Regions from separate parts of the Pedobacter terrestris genome, predicted to be linked through region 3. Evidence: riboswitches for the same ligand, from Rfam matches in the RefSeq annotation. Region 3 holds a riboswitch; each other region holds the start of a gene.

Region 1 (3,145 bases), 2.2 Mb from region 3:
AGGAAGCTCCACTTTAGGCTATATTATGGGATTTTTCGGCGTGGCAATTTTCACCGCGCTGACAGCTTATAAAGTGCAGGAACTAAAGAAAATAGGGGAAGGATTGGATGAAGACGGCAATGCTTTTGGTGTTAACGACAGCAAAAAACTTGCAATAATGGGAGCGCTTACTCTATATATTACTTTCATTAATTTGTTCTTATCTCTTTTAAGGATTTTCGGTGGAAGAAAATAAGCAATATTAAAAGCTATAAAAAAAGCGATATTCAATTGAATATCGCTTTTTTTTGTGCAAAATCATTTCAATTATTCTACTGCGAAACAAGCCACAATGGTATTGCTGTTCGCAAGTGCATTTGGGTTTGAAACGATGATTCCATATTCTCCCGGATCTAAACCAGGAATATTTAACTGATATGAACTTTCTTTATACTTTTTGGACTTATATGGGATATAATTTTGGTTGTTTGTTGAAGCTCCGGAGAATGTTCCGACAGAACTGAGTTCAGATTTTCGTTGTCTGCTCGTTGCTTCAAACTTCACAATGCTGATAATGGATAAAGGGTCTGATTTATTATCGAAGCTTTTCACAATAAACGTTAGCGGCGCTACTGCCGGTAACTTTACAGGAGAAGAATTGCCCTCTATGACCATTTTCGATTTTACCTTTCCAATTCCAGTAATCAATAATGATGCACCAGCTTTGGCCTGTACTTTTACGGCTTCTTTTTCTAAAGGTGTAACAGCGTTCTCTGGCGATACATAAACGGCTTCGCCAATGTACTCAGGTTCTTCTACGTTAATTTGGCCGTAGGCGGAAAATCCTCCGTAAAGAAGGAATAATCCAATGATTAGTTTTTTCATATGCGTGTTTATTTAAGATATACTACTAAGTTAGTTTTAAAATATAGAGTATCAAGATTTGTGTTTATGTGTCAGTATTTTTTTACAAGGGTCAATTTTTTGTTCAGAATAATATATTGATGAATGAAGGAATGTATGGCTGCTGTGTAATTTTATTTGGCATGGGGGTGATAAATTTTGGAAATGATGTAGCTTTGTTGCATTTTTGTATGCTTATTAAGAAAGACGGAGGGATTAGACCCAACGAAGTCTTAGCAACCTGTGCCAACAAGGTGCTAAATTCTATCTCGGTTTTTAATACGGGAACAGATAAGTTTAGGAGTACAATCGTGTACCAACTTTTTAAATAAGCCTTTTTAAGTATCGGGTATTAATATCAAGTATCAAGTTTGATGAGCTTGTCTTGATTGCTATCGTCCGAACGCCTGTATTAATAAATCAAGAAAATCTTGGTACTTGATACTCGCTACTTACTACTACGAACAAATGAGTATAAGAGAAGAATTAGAAAAGCGTATTCTGGTGATTGATGGTGCAATGGGCACAATGATCCAGCGATACAGCTTAACAGAAGAGGATTTTAGAGGGGAGCGTTTTAAAGATCATCCCAGTGATGTGAAAGGCAATAACGATTTGCTTAACATTACACGCCCGGATGTGATTAAACAAATCCACCTGGAATATTTGCAAAGTGGTGCAGATATTATCGAAACCAATACGTTTAGTACACAGCGTATTTCTATGGCCGATTACCAGATGGAGGCACTTAGTTATGAACTGAGTTATGAAGGCGCACGTATTGCAAAAGAAGCAACGTTAGAATTTATGCAGCAAAATCCAGATCGGGTATGTTTTGTTGCAGGTGCAGTTGGGCCAACAAACCGTACACTTTCTCTTTCTCCTGATGTTAATGATCCCGGATTCCGTGCCATTAGTTACGACGAACTGTTTGATGCTTATTATGAACAGGTTCGCGGATTGGTAGATGGCGGTTCTGATGTTTTGCTTATAGAAACCATTTTTGATACCTTAAATGCAAAAGTTGCCATTGCGGCAATTAAACAATACGAGGCTGTGATTGGCCGTAAACTGGAAATTATGATTTCCGGTACCATTACAGATGCCTCTGGCAGAACCCTTTCCGGGCAAACTGCCGAAGCTTTTCTGAATTCTGTTATGCACGCAAAACCATTAAGTATTGGTTTTAACTGTGCTTTAGGTGCAAAAGAAATGCGGCCGCATATTGAAGAACTTGCGGCAAAAGCCGGATGTTATGTTTCTGCTTATCCAAATGCCGGTTTACCAAATGAGTTTGGGGCATATGACGAGCAACCGCATGAAACTGCACATTTGGTAGATGATTTTATCGCATCTGGATTTGTAAATATTGTAGGGGGCTGTTGTGGTACAACGCCGGATCATATTGGCTGTATTGCGGCAAATGCACGTAAAGCAGAACCTCGTAAAATTCCATCGGCTCTGCCTAATATGCGGTTAAGCGGATTAGAACCCGTAACCATTACGCCAGAAAGCATTTTCGTAAATGTTGGCGAAAGAACCAATATTACGGGTTCTCCGAAGTTTTCTAAATTGATTTTAAGCGGCGATTATGAAGCTGCACTTGCGGTTGCCCGTCAGCAGGTAGAAGGTGGTGCGCAAGTGATTGACGTGAACATGGATGAAGGTATGTTGGATTCTGAAGCAGCAATGACCAAGTTTTTAAACCTCATTGCATCAGAACCTGATATTGCCAAATTGCCCATCATGGTCGATTCTTCAAAATGGAGTGTAATCGAAGCCGGATTAAAATGTTTGCAAGGCAAAGGAATTGTAAATTCTATTTCACTTAAAGAAGGGGAAGAGAAATTTATTGAAAGTGCGCGTAAGATTTTAACTTACGGTGCAGCCGTTGTCGTAATGGCATTCGATGAAAAAGGCCAGGCCGATAATTATGAAAGAAGAATAGAAATCTGTAAACGCAGTTACGATATCCTGGTTGATGGCGTTGGTTTTCCTCCGCAAGACATCATCTTTGATCCGAATATTCTTACTGTAGCTACTGGTTTAGAAGAACACAATAATTACGCTGTTGATTTCATTAATGCCACACGTTGGATCAAACAGAATTTACCTTATGCCAAGGTAAGTGGTGGTGTTTCCAATATTTCATTTTCTTTCCGAGGAAATAATGTGGTTCGAGAAGCCATGCACTCTGCATTTTTATACCACGCCATCCAGGCCGGTATGGATATGGGCATTGTAAATGCCGGGATGCTTGAAG
Region 2 (3,145 bases), 400 kb from region 3:
TGATGCGTAATCAGAAGATAGATTTCCATTGCCGACGCGGCCCCAGCTCCCTTTAATTTTCAATGCGTTCACGACAGTACTGAATGATGAATTTTTATAAAAAGATTCTTCGCTAACAGACCAACCGGCAGAAACACCACCAAAATTTCCGTATTTATTTACTGCGCCAAGTGCAGAGTTTCCATCCTTACGGAAATTTCCGGTGATGAAATATTTGCCTTTATAATCATAAGAAAGTCTGAAAAAAGACGACAGATATAACTTTTCTGATAATGCATTTCCCGATGATTTTATCGTACCCCAGGTACCTTGGTAATTTTCAAAAAACAGATCCGAAGCGGTGGTTTGGTTAGCGCCCCACGATGAAAATTCAAACTTCTGAACGTCATATCCCGCAAGGGCAGAAATGTGGTGAACTTCTCCGAAACGTTTATCGTAAGAAAGACTATTCGTGAAATTGTAGTTGTTGCGTAATGCAGAAACATTGGTTACAGAACCGCCTGTAGAAAATGCAGATGAACCAAGAATTGGGCTGAGATACGTTTTATCCTCAGATCTTAACCGATCCAAAGCGTAGTTACTGTCAAATTTTAATCCGTCAAGCAATTTAAAGCTCGCATGGATATTTCCAATAATGTGATCGTTTGTTGTAGAGTAATCGCTGTTGTCAAATAATGCGCCAGGATTGTACAATGTATTCGTAAATAAATTTTTACCTGCACCAAGTGTGCCGGTACTGCTTAAATTGTAAGAACCGTCTGCGTTAAACGGCGAAACATTTGGCGGCAAAACAAGTGCAAGACGTGCGGCACCAATAAGCAACAACGTACTGTTACTTAAAGAACCTGTATTTTGCGATTGATTAAGCGTGTTATTGTAAGACACATTACCACTTAATTTGAACCATTTGGTTACATCATGATCAATATTGAAACGAAGTCCTTTACGTTCAAAATCATTGTCTTTTGTAATACCTTCCTGCTTAGAATAGTTGCTGGAAAAGTAATATTTTGTAGTTTCATTTCCACCGGCAATACTGATATTGTGGTTGTGTGATACTGCCGTACGGTAAACCTGATCGTACCAGCGTGTATCAACTGCAGATCCATCGGCATTGGTTGATGGAAAAAACAGTGCGGAAGCTACACTTGCATTATTTTGATTACCAGTTAAAATTTTACTGTTTAATACAGCTTCATTTTTAAGTTCCATATATTGGTTTGCATTCAGCAATTCTGGTAAACGAACTGCAGATGTAAGTCCGACCCAACCATCGTAACTTACTTTTGCTTTGCCTTGTTTACCACGTTTTGTAGTAATTAACAAGACACCGCCCGCAGCGCGAGAACCATAAATTGAGGTTGATGCGGCATCTTTCAAAACATCAATAGATTCTATATCTGCCGGATTGATGTCTGCAAGTGGATTATTCGGAACCGAAGTACTGGTAGAAATATCTCCGGTGTTAATCGGAATCCCATCTACTACTACAAGTGGATAAGAACTTAAAGAAATAGAGTTTACACCACGAATGCGGATAACCGGAGGATTGTTTAACACCCCATTTGGAATAGATATATTCACACCAGATGCTTTACCGATCATACCTTGCTCAAAGCTCTGAACGGGAATATCTTTTAGTGTTTCGCTGGTGATTCGTGCGGCAGAACCCGTAAATTCTTTTTTGTTCTGCGTACCGTAACCAACTACAAGAACATCTTTTAAACTGGTATTAGAAGATTTTAAACGCACATCGCCAGATGAAGATGCGGTAGATTGCGTAAGTGTTTCGTAACCTACATAACTAAATGTCAGGCTTTTATCTGCACCGGTCACAGAAATGGTAAACTGGCCATTTCCATTTGTTGCAGCACTACGGCCGCTTGCCGAAGCTTTAACCACAACACCAGGCAACGGACCGCCGCCATCGGCATCTTTTACCGTGCCGCTGATTTTACGATCCTGCGCAAATACCTGTGCAGAAACTCCGGTGATTAAAAATAAAAAGAGTAAAAATTGTTTCATATCATTTGGTTTATTTTAAACATAATAATCCCCTTAGCCTTTTTTTAAGAAGACTTTAAAGCGCTATACAGCGTGGAAGAAAATTTTAGGGCATGTAACTAACTACCTGTTTTTCTGAAGCTTTATGAATTAGCACAGGTTTAAAATTGTGTCGATACAGGTTATACAAGAATTTGGTAATCATGTGAATAGTATAAGGTTGATTGTTTAACTTTTCGCTTATACAGAACTCCCAAAGGAAATCTCTCTCTTATCTCTCCTCTTGTTAGAGGAAGGATTTAGCACCTTATTTGGCAACAGGTTGCTAAGACATCATCGGGCCCATTCCCTCAGTCTTTCTGGATAAGTCAACCAGGATATTAACTCCTGACAGCAGCAAATATATACAAAATAGGTAGACTTTATATTCTATTGTTAAATTTTTAACAATTAGACTTATATAATTCTGATAATCAGTTTAATAAATTTTATCAAAAAGAAGCAATGAAGGAGAGCGAAAAGCGAAAAGCAGAAAGAGTAATGCGGAGAGCGTAATGCGGAGAGCGTAACGCTAAAAGCATTTTGCCTACGCACCAAATACTATTTTACTAATAAACAAATGATTAATGAACCAATAGCCAATGACGAATGAACTTTACTTGCCTACACTCCTCTTAATCGCTTGCGCGTAACGTTGCACAGCATCTGAATGATAAGCAAGATATAAGAACGGCTCTATAAGTTCGAGCTCCATTAGTTGAAATTCGCCATTAATTAAAAGACCATCAACACGAGCATAAACACTATCTGGCGCAAATTTGGAAATATAGTCAGATGCTTTTTGAATTTGTTCTGCTGATGGTTTTACTTCTTCAATTGTTCCACCGAAAATCTGTTGCACGCGGAAATCGCCGGTTTTTGGTTTTTTAATAATCGTATGGCTGTATTCTCCACCGAAAAATAAAAAAGACCATTCGCCTTCACGCACTTGCTCCATAAATGGTTGCGCAATCAAATCAATATCTTTCAGCAACGTCATTATCTCTGATTTTCTTTCTAAATAATGATCGCGTTCTACAATAAATGTATTTTTTGATCCACCACTTATACATGGCTTTATGATGATTTTATCCACGTACAA
Region 3 (3,145 bases):
GAAAAGCAAAAACTGATCATTCTCCTGTATCTCTATTTGGTCCACTTTACCAAAAATATTGTTGGGCAGTTCAATCATCTGTCCGGTTTTAATTTCCAACAAAGTTGATGTGGGCAAATCGTTATTTAACAATATCATATTCTATTAATCAGTTGTATATTTAGTTGTTTTGCAAAAATATTGCGCACAAGTATAGCATAAATTGACTAAACGATAGATACGCGACATCGTTTCTGGATAGAATTGCCTCAACAAACTCTACTCTACTTTCCAGTTGTTTGCGGATTACAAATTGTGGATAGTTTAATTGTATAATCTGCTTCAAGCGGTTCATTTGTTTGTGCCAAACGTTGAGAACCGGTATTCGCCGGACAGGCAATATCTCCTGCGGCATCGTAAACAATCACTTTTCCGCCAGCAACTAATTCTTTCGGAACATATACCTGAACACGCGTAATGGCATATCCTGAAGGGAAATAACGAATGTAATAACCGTCGGGATGTTTGGTCCAAATGCCGCTGGGTACATCAGAACGCGGAGGCGCCATACCAGCAATAATGGCATATTTTTCCATATCTGCGTAGCTGTAGTTTCCTGACGAAACCAATTGGCGAATATTATTTTCAGCTTCAAAAACAGCCCGAACACCAGATGGAAGTTGATCTTTTGCTTTCTCCATTACATCAAAAGGCAAAACACCAAGCGCGCCACCTTCCAATTGCGTAAGTTGTTTAGGCGTCAAAAGTTTTACCGCGGTTAATTTTACATCACCAGAATAATCAGAAAATCGAGTGCGTGCAATAATTGTCCACAGCAGCATTTGGATATGATGTTGCTCAACATCCTGGTGTTTTTCTGCACTCTTAATGATCGCCACAACAATATCTTCCTTTGATCCAAGTACCGGCGCATACATATAACCATCGCCTTTTGACGGGGCAAACGTTCCGGCTTTTAGACAATAACTTTTATTTTTCATTTCATACAATCCTTCACAAAGAATAAAACCGCCATCAGGATTTTTCGGAAGCTGATAAAGCGGCTGCACTTTCAAGGTGGATACAAAATCGGGCATCTTCTCGCCCACTCTGTTTACATCTTCAAAACTTGTACTGATTGCCGAAGGCTGTTTAAGAAATTTGTCTACGCCGAGTGCTTTTGCGCCCTGTGCAGTACCAACCTTTAATAATTTGTCTTTTAACCCGCCAAATTGTGCAAAGGCCGATTGCATAAAAATCAACAGAAAGACGGCGCTAAAAATAGATTTTGTTTTCATAGGAATGATTAGTATAAATTACACAAACATATATATTTAGTTCAGTAATAAACTAAATTCTGTTCCAGAATTTTCGACAGAATGAAATTATAACACTGAACAACAAATCATTACCTTATTTTCAAAATTTAATTTGGTCAATAAAAAATAAATTCAGACATTTGAAATATTATTTGGCGAAAGGCTAAATAAAAGTCAATCTAAACAGATTGATTTATAAAGAAGTGGCGAGAGACTGGCTCCGAGACCCACTGGCAACCCTCAGAAAGAGAAGGTGCCAATTCCTGACCAAATTACACGGTGTAATCTGGTGATATAAATTAAGACTGATGAATACATTAAATCTTCGATCGCAAAGCGAATCAATCCTTGAACAGAAATTTTTCTCTGAGACTTTATTGATGTGTTATAGCGCATCAATTACCCGCATGTGCTGTTGCATAGGGTAATTTGATAAATCTTCCTTTTTAGTTCTTCTTACAAAATTGGAAGGCTCTTTTGCAAAAGGGTACGCTTCATTGATTTGCACCCAAACGGTTTGGTTGCCTTCAAAACACAATATTCAATATTTTTTTTAAAACACGAAAATTATGTCTGCTTCATATAAATTTGAAACCTTACAATTGCACGCCGGTCAGGAAATTGATCCAACAACAGGCGCACGCGCAGTTCCTATATACCAAACCACATCATATGGATTTAACAATGCAGAACATGGCGCAAACCTTTTTGCGCTGAAAGAATTTGGGAATATATACACCCGAATTATGAATCCAACAAGTGATGTATTTGAAAAACGCATTGCTGCATTAGAGGGCGGAGTTGCTGCACTAGCAGTAGCTTCTGGCCAGGCTGCTCAGTTTATTGCATTAAATAACATATTGCAAGCAGGTGATCGTCTACTTTCTTCTTCTCACATTTACGGTGGAACTTACAACCAGTTTAAGGTTTCTTTTAAACGTTTAGGCATTTCAGTAGATTTTGCCAATCCGGATCAACCGGAAGAATTTGAGCAGAAAATAACCGATAACACAAAGGCCATTTACCTGGAAACGATCGGAAACCCGGCATTCAGCATTCCTGATTTTGAGAAAATTGCCGCCGTTGCTAAAAAATATAATCTTCCTTTAATTGTAGACAATACCTTCGGCGCTGCCGGATATCTGTTTCGCCCGTTAGAACATGGTGCAAACATCGTTGTAGAATCCGCAACAAAATGGATTGGCGGACATGGAACCACCATTGGCGGCGTAATTGTTGATGGCGGAAATTACAACTGGGGAAATGGAAAATTCCCACAGTTTTCTGAACCATCAGAAGGTTACCATGGATTGGTATTTAGCGAGGTTTTTGGTGAAAGTGGCCCTTTTGGCAATATCCAGTTTATCATCCGGGCACGCGTAGAAGGTTTGCGGGATTTAGGTCCTGCCCTTTCTCCATTCAATTCTTTTTTACTGCTTCAAGGGCTGGAAACTTTATCGCTTCGCGTACAAAGACATGTAGACAATACGCTTGAATTGGCCACATGGTTAGAAAATCATCCTTTAGTTAAACAAGTTGAGTATCCGGGATTGGCGAGCAGCAAATACAACAACCTGGCAAAAAAATATTTAAGCAATGGTTTTGGGGCGGTACTTTCTTTTGAACTTCAAGGCAAAAAAGTAGATGCTGCCAATCTGATCAATAATTTAAAACTGGTATCGCATCTGGCAAATGTTGGAGATGCCAAAACGCTGATCATTCAACCTTCGGCAACTACACATCAACAGTTAAGTGATGAAGAACAACTTGCTGCAGGTGTAAAACCAAATGCACTTCGGGTATCTGTTGGTATTGAGCACATCGACGATATTAAGGCCGATTTTGAA
Region 4 (3,145 bases), 2.0 Mb from region 3:
GGTTGGCGAATGGCACCATGCAGTAGTAACCGCCGGAAACGGTGCGATAACATTTTATGTAGATGGCGTTCAAACCCGTACAGAAACTGCAGCGGGTTCTGCTTTCGCATTAGAAACGCCGGTGAATTTAGCCATCGGGCAGATTCTGCCAAAAGCGATCTTGAATTTTACAGATAGCAGCAGTCCGTTTTATTATTCTGGTGCCGCGTATTTCAGAGGTGCGTTAGATGATATCCGCTTTTACAATAAAGCTTTATCAACTGATGAAGTAACGCAGATTTACAACAACGAAAGGCCAGATTAGGTATCTAAAATTGTTTGGAAATATAAAAGCCGGGCAACCTTTTAAGGTTGTCCGGCTTTATTGGTTAAAAATACCAGAGGTTATAACAGCGGCGCCAGAAATAATTTAGCATCATATTCCAGTTTTACAAAGCCATTGCGCTGGTGGCGTTCAAAAATTTCTTCCAGTTCCTGAACCAGCGTTGGGTAATCTTCGTCTCCTTGCAGCGGAGCGTAAGATGCTGATCTAAAATAACCCAGTAATCCATCTTTATCCAGTTGCCTGCTGTGGTAAACCTCTTGTTCAATCCGTAGTTTAGGATCCAAAAACTGGTCGATCACCGAAATGTTTATTTTCTCCTGATAAGGTTTTTTGCTGGTGTATTTATCTTTTAAACGCTGATAATCTTGTAAAAATGAACTTCTCTGTTGCAAGATATTCCAAATGAGTAAAAGGTGTGCGCCAGGCTTTGCAATTCTTTTAAATTCTTGCCGCGTTTGCTCCGGATGAAACCAATGAAAAGATTGTGCAACAGCAATTAAATCTACACTATTATCTGCCAGTGTTGTTTGCTCTGCACTTGCATTAACGCTTGTTAAGCCGGTGTAAGAAGCAAGTTTATTCTCGGCTTTTGCCCGCATTTCTGCATTTGGCTCTATCGCCGTTACCCGGTAATTTTTCTTTAACAAAAGTTCGGTAAAAATTCCCGTTCCGGAGCCTACATCAGCAATCGATTTTTCTCGGTTTAACGAAATGTTTTGCTCCAGATAAGTCAGGATTGCTTCGGGATATCCCGGCCGATATTTTTCATAGTCGTCAGAATGCCTGGAATAGCTCGATATAAAATGTTGATTCATGCTGTATATCAGATTTTTATCCGCAGTTGCGGAAATTGTATTGGACATTATTAAAACGTAAAACCGTCTTCACGGTTGTTCAAAGGCCGAATTTGTAATTCCTAAAATCCAAAAGTAAAATTTAACATATAAAATCTATAGGAATAGTAGTTTAATTTTTTAATTTTACGCTTGTTATACATACTTATCCAGAAAGACTGAGGGAAAGGCCCGTTGACGTCTAAGCAACCTGTTGCCAAATAAGGTGCTAAATCCTTCCCTGAAAATGGGATAGATAAGAGAGGAAGCTGTTTCTGCGTAAGTGTTTGCACTAAAGTTTAAGCAATGAGCATATATTTGGACAATGCGGCTACAACGCCATTATCTGCAGAAGTGTTTGCAGAAATGAAACCTTACTTTTTTCACGAATTTGCAAATCCATCATCTGCACATGCCGCAGGAAGGCATGCGCGGCAAGCAATTGAACAATCCAGAAGTCAAATTGCCGATTGGTTGAATACATCTCCAGAACATATTTTTTTCACCTCTGGCGGTACCGAAGCAGACAATATGGCCATACTTTCTGCAATTTATACGCAAAAAATAAGAGTGGTTATTACTTCGCGCTTAGAGCATCATGCGGTTTTAAATACATTAAAAAGAGCCGAACGCGATGGGTTAATTAAACTCGTTTTTTTATCCAATGATGAAAAGGGAAATCTGTCTTTAAAAGAACTGGATCGTTTGCTGGATGCACAAGCAGAGCAAGTGCTGATTTCGCTGATGCATGGTAATAATGAAATTGCAAACCTCAATCCAATTTATGAAATAGCCGACCTGGCAGAACATTACGGCGCGGTTTTCCATTGCGATACCATTCAAACTATGGGGCATTTTAGGTATGATGTAAGGCAAATGACACCAGATTTTCTGGTCGGCTCGGCACATAAATTTCACGGCCCAAAAGGAACAGGTTTTTTGTATAGCCGATTGCCAAAGCAATTAACAACCTTAATAACCGGCGGCGCTCAGGAAAATGGGAAACGCGCCGGAACGGAAAATGTAGCCGGAATTTTGGGGATGGCTGCTGCTTTTCAGGAAGCGTATTTGAAATTGGATGAATACGAACAGCATTTAAAACATTTGAAAGCAAAATTAATTGCCGGTTTATCTGCTTACGGTGAATTTTCATTTAATGGAAATTCTGCTGAGATAGATAAAAGTCTTTCTACAGTATTGAGTATTTCGGTACCGGATGGGGTAAGTAATGGCAATTTACTACAGCATTTAGATCTCTCCGATATTTATGCTTCTGGCGGAAGCGCTTGCTCTGGTAATGGCCTCTCTCATGTAATTTCTGCATTGCAAGCACAAAATAAACGCAATACCATTCGGTTTTCTTTTAGCCGATACAATACCGAACATGAAATTGATCAAGTACTTGCTGTAATTCAGCAATATGCACGTCAGCAGGATTTTGAATCGATTTTGCGGTCTGCTTAGTTTTATTAAAATATTTCTCGTAACCATTAACTAGACTAATACCACCAAACCAACTGCTAAGCGGCGATGAATTTCGTCGCTTAGTTTTTAACTGGCAGAAATGTAGCATGTGGGCATTGTAATGGCATTTCAACTTTTTTTATCTGTTGAAACTTTGCAAATAAAGTAACCAGAGTACGCAAAAACGAATATCTTACAAGATTAAGACTACTTTTCCTGTAGGGATTGTATATATTTGCCGATTCTTTGCCAGCACGTTCAAGACGTAAAAATTTTTAACTGGTAAAAGAAATGAATTAAAGATGATCAGACTACAAAACATTACGAAAACTTTTGGGGAAGGGAGCAAGCAGGTTACTGCACTTTCTGATATTTCGCTCCATGTAAAGCAAGGTCAGATCACAGGCGTAATTGGTGCATCAGGAGCAGGCAAAAGTACTTTAATCCGCTGTGCGAATTTATTAGAAATACCAACTTCTGGCGAGGTAATTATTGATGGACAAAACCTTTTGAAGTTAACCAG

The links. A riboswitch is a leader RNA that binds a small molecule or an ion and turns the genes downstream of it on or off. The one in region 3 is predicted to bind S-adenosylmethionine.
Region 1: linked by a shared signal. The riboswitch ahead of metH (methionine synthase) and the one ahead of ACJVDH_RS10300 (O-acetylhomoserine aminocarboxypropyltransferase/cysteine synthase family protein) in region 3 are both predicted to bind S-adenosylmethionine.
Region 2: linked by a shared signal. The riboswitch ahead of ACJVDH_RS11920 (SusC/RagA family TonB-linked outer membrane protein) and the one ahead of ACJVDH_RS10300 (O-acetylhomoserine aminocarboxypropyltransferase/cysteine synthase family protein) in region 3 are both predicted to bind S-adenosylmethionine.
Region 4: linked by a shared signal. The riboswitch ahead of ACJVDH_RS02060 (cysteine desulfurase family protein) and the one ahead of ACJVDH_RS10300 (O-acetylhomoserine aminocarboxypropyltransferase/cysteine synthase family protein) in region 3 are both predicted to bind S-adenosylmethionine.

Annotation. Positions count from the first base shown of each region.
Region 1 is NZ_CP180264.1:258,706-261,850, forward strand. It holds gene ACJVDH_RS01300 (Bax inhibitor-1/YccA family protein) at 1-235, shown strand, start outside; gene ACJVDH_RS01305 (hypothetical protein) at 307-864, opposite strand; SAM riboswitch class I at 1,075-1,180, shown strand; gene metH (methionine synthase) at 1,351-3,145, shown strand, end outside.
Region 2 is NZ_CP180264.1:2,819,045-2,822,189, forward strand. It holds gene ACJVDH_RS11920 (SusC/RagA family TonB-linked outer membrane protein) at 1-2,025, opposite strand, end outside; SAM riboswitch class I at 2,273-2,374, opposite strand; gene ACJVDH_RS11925 (ATP-grasp domain-containing protein) at 2,660-3,145, opposite strand, start outside.
Region 3 is NZ_CP180264.1:2,419,517-2,422,661, forward strand. It holds gene ACJVDH_RS10290 (hypothetical protein) at 1-138, opposite strand, end outside; gene ACJVDH_RS10295 (hypothetical protein) at 264-1,277, opposite strand; SAM riboswitch class I at 1,489-1,599, shown strand; gene ACJVDH_RS10300 (O-acetylhomoserine aminocarboxypropyltransferase/cysteine synthase family protein) at 1,868-3,145, shown strand, end outside.
Region 4 is NZ_CP180264.1:448,008-451,152, forward strand. It holds gene ACJVDH_RS02050 (LamG domain-containing protein) at 1-304, shown strand, start outside; gene ACJVDH_RS02055 (class I SAM-dependent methyltransferase) at 385-1,188, opposite strand; SAM riboswitch class I at 1,322-1,421, shown strand; gene ACJVDH_RS02060 (cysteine desulfurase family protein) at 1,465-2,622, shown strand; gene metN (methionine ABC transporter ATP-binding protein MetN) at 2,925-3,145, shown strand, end outside.